Linked DNA regions of Sphingobium yanoikuyae. The protein of the gene in region 2 interacts with the protein of the main gene of each other region in a pairwise test. Links are inferred from orthologs where the notes say so. Each region holds a gene or a part of one and is shown on either strand. Other genes may lie near its edges.

Region 1 (3,424 bases), 160 kb from region 2 along the record:
CCCGCCAGCACGGCAATGCCGGTAAGGCTGAACAGGGCGGCGGTGCGCGCCAGCACCCGCCCGGTCGGCGCGAAAAGGCCATAGAGCAGGGCGGTCACCGCCAGATAGCAGCAGAGCATCGCGACATCGCTCGCCCCGCCGGCCCGATAGAGCCAGGGATAGTCCGCGATGTTGCGCATCGTCTCGCGTCCGTTGCCCGGCACGATCAGGGCTGCGCGCACCACCGCCTCGGCAAACATGCCGCAGCCAATGGTGCCGATGTAGAAGAGGCCGGCGAGGCGGGCCTGAAGTCGTTCAGCCTTCCCGTCCATCGCCGGCCTTTCCCGTCTTAGCCGCGCAGGCTCGCGCCCAGCTTCTGGGCGGCCTTGACCACGGCGGCGCTGATCACATCCAGCTCTTCCTGGGCGAAGCTCTTCTCGCCCGGCTGCAGCGTGATCTCGACCGCCAGCGACTTGTGGCCTTCATCCACGCCGGGGCCGGTGAAGACGTCGAACAGGCGGGCGTCGACGATCGCCTTCTTGTCCGCGCCCTTGACCGCGCGCACCAGCGCATCCGCCTCGACCGTCTCCGGCACCAGGAAGGCGAAGTCGCGCTTCACCGCCTGCAACGCCGGCGGGGCGTAAGGCGCGCGCATGAAGCCGCTCTTGCGCTTGGCCGGGATCGCATCGAGGAAGATCTCGCCCGCGACCACGGTGCCCGACAGGCCGAACTGCTTGGCCAGGCTCGGGTGCAGCACGCCATATTCGGCCAGCACCACCTTGGGGCCAAGGCGCAGCGTGCCCGACTGGCCCGGATGATAGGCCGCCGATGCCTCGCCCATGCTCTGCAGATTGCCGACCGGCGCGCCGGCAGCCGCCAGCAGCGCGATCACTTCGCCCTTGGCGTCGAACGCGTCGAAGGGCTGGGCCTTGCCGCCCTGCCAGCCGCGCGCGGTCTTCTCGCCGGCCAAGACGAAGCCGACCGTGGCGCGCTCGCCCTGCTTGAAATAGCGCCGGCCGAGTTCAAACAGCCGGATCGACGTGGCGCTGCGATCGACATTGCGCTTGGTCGCGGACAGCAAACCGGGCAGCAGCGAGGGCCGCATGACCTTCAGATCTTCGGAGATCGGATTGGCCAGCGTCCAGTCGCCACCGCCGACGCTCGCGGCTTCCTTCTCGGAAATGAAGGACCAGTTGATCGCTTCGGCGAGGCCGCGGGCGGCGGCGGTGCGGCGCACGCGGCGCTCGACCAGCTGCTCGGGCGTGGCGGTCGGACGGGCGACGCCCGGCACGCGCGGCAGCGGGGTGGACGGCACATGGTCCAGGCCGACGATGCGCACCACTTCCTCGACGATGTCAGGCCAGCCATCGACGTCGCGGCGCCAGGTCGGCACGGTGATGGTCCAGCTGACGGGCACCGAAACCGGCACGCCGTCCTGATACTCGATCCCCGAGGATTCGCCTTCGACCCCGAAGCCCAGGCTTTCGAGGATGCGCCGCTGGGTGTCGAACGGCACATCGACGCCGGCCAGCGCCAGGCACTGGTCGGGCGCATAGGCGACCGTCTTGGGCGTGGCGGGCGGGGTGCCGGCGCGGGTCGCTTCCGACGCGGTGCCGCCGCACAGGGTCATGACCAGGCTGGTCGCGATTGACAGGCCATCGTCCAGGAAGGCGGGATCGACGCCGCGCTCGAACCGGCCGCGCGCATCTGAGGTCAGCGCCAGCTTCTGGCCGGTCACCGCGATCCGCTCCGGCGTGAAATAGGCGCATTCGATCAGCACGTCGGTGGTGCCGTCCTGCGCGCCCGAATGTTCGCCGCCCATGATGCCGCCAATGTCATGCACGGCCTCGTCGTCGGCGATGACGGTCATCGTCTCGTCGATGGCATAGGTCTTGCCATTGAGCGCGAGCACCTGCTCGCCGGCCTTGCCCTTGCGCGCAACCAGTCCGCCCTTGAGCGTCGCCATGTCATAGACATGGAGCGGCCGGCCGAGGTCGATCATGATATAGTTGGTGATGTCCACCAGCGCGCTGATCGGCTTCTGGCCGATCGCCTTGAGCCTGCGCGCCATCCATTCGGGCGAGGCGCCGTTGGTCACGCCCTTGACCGATCGGGCGAAGAAGGCGGGGCAGCCGTCGACATCGTCGGTGCGCACGTCCGGGCCGGGGCCCACGCCGGCTATCTCGGGCACGATGATGGCGTTGAGCGTACCCAGGCCAGCGGCGGCGAGGTCGCGGGCGATGCCGCGTACGCCCATGCAGTCCTGACGGTTCGGCGTGATCGACACGTCGATGACCGGATCGTTGAGGCCGGCCCAGTTGGCATAGACCTCACCCACCGGCGCGTCGCCGGCCAGTTCGATGATGCCGTCATGATCGTCACCCAGCTCCAGTTCACGGGTGGAGCACATCATGCCGTTGGATTCGACGCCGCGAATGGCGGTCTTCTTGAGCACCATGCCGTTGACCGGCACCACCGCGCCCTCGACCCCGAACACGCCGATCAGGCCGGCGCGGGCATTGGGCGCGCCGCACACGACCTGCAGCGGGTTGCCGTCGCCATGGTCGACGCTCAGCACCTGCAGCTTGTCGGCCTGCGGGTGGCGCTCGGCGGTCAGGATCTTGGCGATCTTGAACGCCCCCAGCTTCTCCGCCGGGTTCTCCACATCCTCGACCTCCAGCCCGATGGCGTTCAGCGTCTTGAGGATCGTCGCCAGGTCGGCGTCGGTCTTGAGGTGCGTCTTGAGCCAGCTCAGGGTGAACTTCATGCGCCGACTCCTCCCGACAGCGTGGGCACGTCGAGTGCCGAGAATCCATAATGTTTCAGCCAGCGCAGATCGCCGTCGAAGAAGGCGCGCAGGTCGTTCATGCCATATTTCAGCATGGCGAGGCGGTCGACGCCGGTGCCGAAGGCAAAGCCCTGCCACTCGTCGGGATCAAGGCCGCAGGCCTCGATCACGCGGCGGTTGACCATGCCGCTTCCCAGCACTTCCAGCCAGCCGCCACCGGGCGCATCGCCGTCGCCGCCGATGACGCGCTGGCCATTGGTCAGCGTATAGCCGACATCGACTTCGACCGACGGCTCGGTGAACGGGAAATAGCTCGGGCGCAGGCGCAGGACGATATCCTCGCGCTCGAAGAAGGCCTTGAGGAAGGTCTCCAGCGTCCATTTGAGGTGACCCAGCGTGATGCCCTTGTCGATCACCAGCCCCTCGATCTGGTGGAACATCGGCGTGTGGGTCGCGTCGCTGTCGCTGCGATAGACGCGGCCGGGCGCGATGATGCGGATCGGCGGTTCCTGCGTCATCATGGTGCGGATCTGCACCGGCGACGTATGGGTGCGCAGCAGCATCTTCTTCTGCCCTTCCTCGTCCGGGAAGTAGAAGGTGTCGTGCATCGCGCGCGCCGGATGCGTCTCGGGAATGTTGAGCGCGGTGAAATTATGC
Region 2 (3,195 bases):
GCCTTCTTCTCGGACGTCTGCGGGCTCAGGCCCAGCGTGATCAGCAGCGAGGAGGAGACATAGACCGACGAATAGGTGCCGACGATGATGCCCAGCATCATGGCCGCGGTGAAGCCACGCAGCACATGGCCGCCCAGCAGCAGCAGCGCGCCCAGTGCCAGCAGGATGGTGACCGAGGTCATGACCGTGCGCGGCAGCGTCTCGTTGACCGACAGGTCGATCAGCGACTTCATGTCCATCTTGCGGTACTTGCGCATATTTTCGCGGATACGGTCGTCGATCACCATCTTGTCGTTGATCGAATAGCCCACGATGGTCAGCACGGCGGCGATGATGTTGAGGTCGAACTCCAGCTGCGTGACCGCGAAGAAGCCCAGCGTCATCAGCACGTCGTGGACGATCGCGACGAAGGTCGACACGCCGAACTGCCATTCGTAGCGGAACCAGGAGAAGATCGCGATGCCGATGATCGCCAGCACGACCGCCAGCACGCCATTCTGGATCAGTTCGCCGGACACCTTGCCCGACACCGTGTCATAGCGCGAGAAGGTGACGCCGGGGAACTGCGCCTCCATCGCCTTGCGGGTCTTTTCAACCACGGCGTTGGCGGCGCCGGCGCCGCCCTGCTCGGGCAGCGGTAGGCGGATCTGCACCGTCTTGGGGTCGCCGAACTGCTGCAGCGAGCTTTCGCCCACGCGCAGCCCCGCGATCGTGTCGCGGACCTTGTCGGTCTCGACCGCCTGCGGGAACTTCGCCTCGATCATCAGGCCGCCGACAAAGTCGACGCCCAGGTTCAGGCCCTTGTAGAAGGTCGCGCCGACCGCCAGCACGGTCAGCAGCAGCGTCAGGCCAAAGGCCCAGTGGCGCAGCTTGACGAAGCCGATATTGGTGTTGTCGGGGACGAGCTTGAGAAGTTTCATGGGTTGTTCCTCCCGCCCCTCTTAAATGTGGATGTCCGTGGGACGAGTGCGACGCACCCAGCCCGAGACGAGAACGCGCGTGAAGGTCACGGCGGTGAACACGCTGGTCGCGATACCGATCAGCAGCACGATGGCGAAGCCCTTGACCGGGCCGGAGCCCAGCGCGAGCATGATGCCACCGGCGATCGCGTGGGTCACGTTCGCTTCGAAGATGGTGCGGCTGGCTTCCTTGTAGCCGAACTCGATCGCCTGTACGACCCCGCGCCCGCGTCGCCGCTCTTCGCGGATACGCTCATAGATCAGCACGTTGGCGTCGACCGCGGTGCCGATGGTCAGCACGAAACCGGCAATGCCCGGCAGGGTCAGCGTCGCACCCAAAATGCCCATCACGCCCAGGATCACCAGCACGTTGATGGCCACGGCCAGGTTCGCATACATGCCGAACCGGCCATAGCTCACGAACATGAAGGCAGCGACGGCGACGACCGCGACGATCGACGCAACCAGGCCGGCGCGGATCGAATCGGCGCCCAGGCCCGGACCGACGGTGCGTTCCTCGACTACGACGAAGTTGACCGGCAGCTTGCCCGACCGCAGCGCGATCGCCAGCTGATTCGCACCCTCGACGGTGAAGCTGCCCGAAATCGTCGCCGACCCGCCCAGGATCGGCTCATTGATGTTCGGCGCCGACAGCACCTTGCCATCCAGGATGATGGCGAAGGGGCGGTTGACATTCTGCGACGTCACCTTGGCGAACTTGTTGCCGCCCGATCCGTTGAAGCGGATGGTGACATTGGGTTCGTTGGTCTGCTGGTCATAGGTCTGCTGCGCGTCGGTCAGTTCCTCGCCCGACACCATCACCTGGCGGTGGACGGCGATCATCGGCGGCCCGGCCGGATTGGTCGGATAGGGCAGGACTTCGCTACCCACCGGCGCGCGGCCCTGGGCCACCTCGCTCGGATTGGCGCTCATGTCGACCAGCTTGAATTCCAGCTTCGCGGTCTGGCCCAGCAAAGCCTTCAGCGCCTTGGGATCCTGCAGGCCCGGCACCTGCACGACGATGCGGTTGGCGCCCTGCTGCTGGATGGTCGGCTCGCGCGTGCCCATTTCGTCGATGCGCTTGCGGATGACTTCGGTCGCGACCTGCATCGCGCTCTTGACCGCATTGTCGATTCCCGCCTGGGTCGGCGTGATGACGATGGTGGAGCTGTTGACCACCTCGACATTGAAGTCGCGCTGGCCGGTCAGGCCCGCACCCTGGGTCAGCGGGCGGATGCGCTCGACGGCGGCATCCACTTCGCTGGGGTTGCGGACCATGAAGCTGAGCTTCCCGTCACGGCTGGAGATATCGCCGATCGCGATCTTCGTCTCGCCCCGGCGCAGCTCCGTGCGGACCTGCTCCTCCATATTGGCGAGCCGCTGCTTGGCCACATCCTGGGTCGACGCTTCCAGCAGCAGATGGCTGCCGCCGGCAAGGTCGAGGCCCAGATTGACCCGCGTCTGCATGAAGGGGGGCAGCTTCGCCACCGTCGAATCGGGCAGGAAGCTCGGGACGGCGCAGAAGATGCCGATGATCAGCGGCAACAGGATGCCGGCGATGGCCCAGCGCGAGAAGTTCAGCATCGTTGGATCAGTCGTTCGCGGGCTTGGCGGTGGTCGGGTCGATCACGTCGGCCAGGGTCGACTTGACCGCCTTGACCTTCATGTTCGGCGCCAGCTCGATATCGACATAGATGTCGTCGACGCGCGCGACCTTGCCGACCAGGCCACCGCCGGTCACGACCTGATCGCCCTTCTTCACGGCGTCGATCTTGCCCTTATGTTCCTTCATCTTCTTCTGCTGCGGACGGATCAGCAGGAAGTAGAAGACGACGAAGATGAGGACCAGCGGTGCCATCTGCACCAGGATACCGGCGCCGGAGGCTTGCCCGCCCGCGGTCTGGGCAAAGGCTGGAGTAATGAACATGGTGGGACTTTCGCCTTATTTTTCGGTCTCCCCAACCCGCAGGGCGCGGGCATGGGATCAAGCGCGGGCGGCTAACACAGATGCCCGGGGCAAGGCAACAAGCTTGGCTTTTCGCGCCCGGAATGGCGGGCTTTGAAAGCATCGGGCAACGGACGGGAAAGCCGGTCATTTGCACGCCTCGCAAAAAGCCTGCATCGAATCCCTTGCAACTTCCAATTCATCCCTCTATTGGGCGCCCTCCGGTCGGGACGTAGCGCAGCCTGGTAGCGCATCACACTGGGGGTGTGGGGGTCGGAGGTTCGAATCCTC

Evidence for each region.
Region 1: the proteins of secD (region 2) and pheT interact in binary tests that used the Escherichia coli proteins (3 or more experiments, as listed by UniProt). The link is inferred for Sphingobium yanoikuyae from one-to-one orthologs.

The regions. Positions count from the first base shown.
Region 1 is NZ_CP139979.1:3,954,666-3,958,089, reverse strand. Bases 38-3,146 are described here. They hold pheT (phenylalanine--tRNA ligase subunit beta), read right to left. Parts: upstream 2,747-3,146; coding sequence 329-2,746; downstream 38-328. Other genes in these bases: pheS (phenylalanine--tRNA ligase subunit alpha), read right to left, coding at 2,743-3,146; U0025_RS18310 (DUF4386 domain-containing protein), read right to left, coding at 38-311. Also shown: more of U0025_RS18310, read right to left, coding at 1-37; more of pheS, read right to left, coding at 3,147-3,424.
Region 2 is NZ_CP139979.1:3,790,148-3,793,342, forward strand. What follows is about bases 243-3,122. They hold secD (protein translocase subunit SecD), read right to left. Parts: upstream 2,544-3,122; coding sequence 942-2,543; downstream 243-941. Other genes in these bases: secF (protein translocase subunit SecF), read right to left, coding at 243-920; yajC (preprotein translocase subunit YajC), read right to left, coding at 2,551-2,886. Outside these bases: more of secF, read right to left, coding at 1-242. UniProt on the Escherichia coli protein: Part of the Sec protein translocase complex. Interacts with the SecYEG preprotein conducting channel. SecDF uses the proton motive force (PMF) to complete protein translocation after the ATP-dependent function of SecA.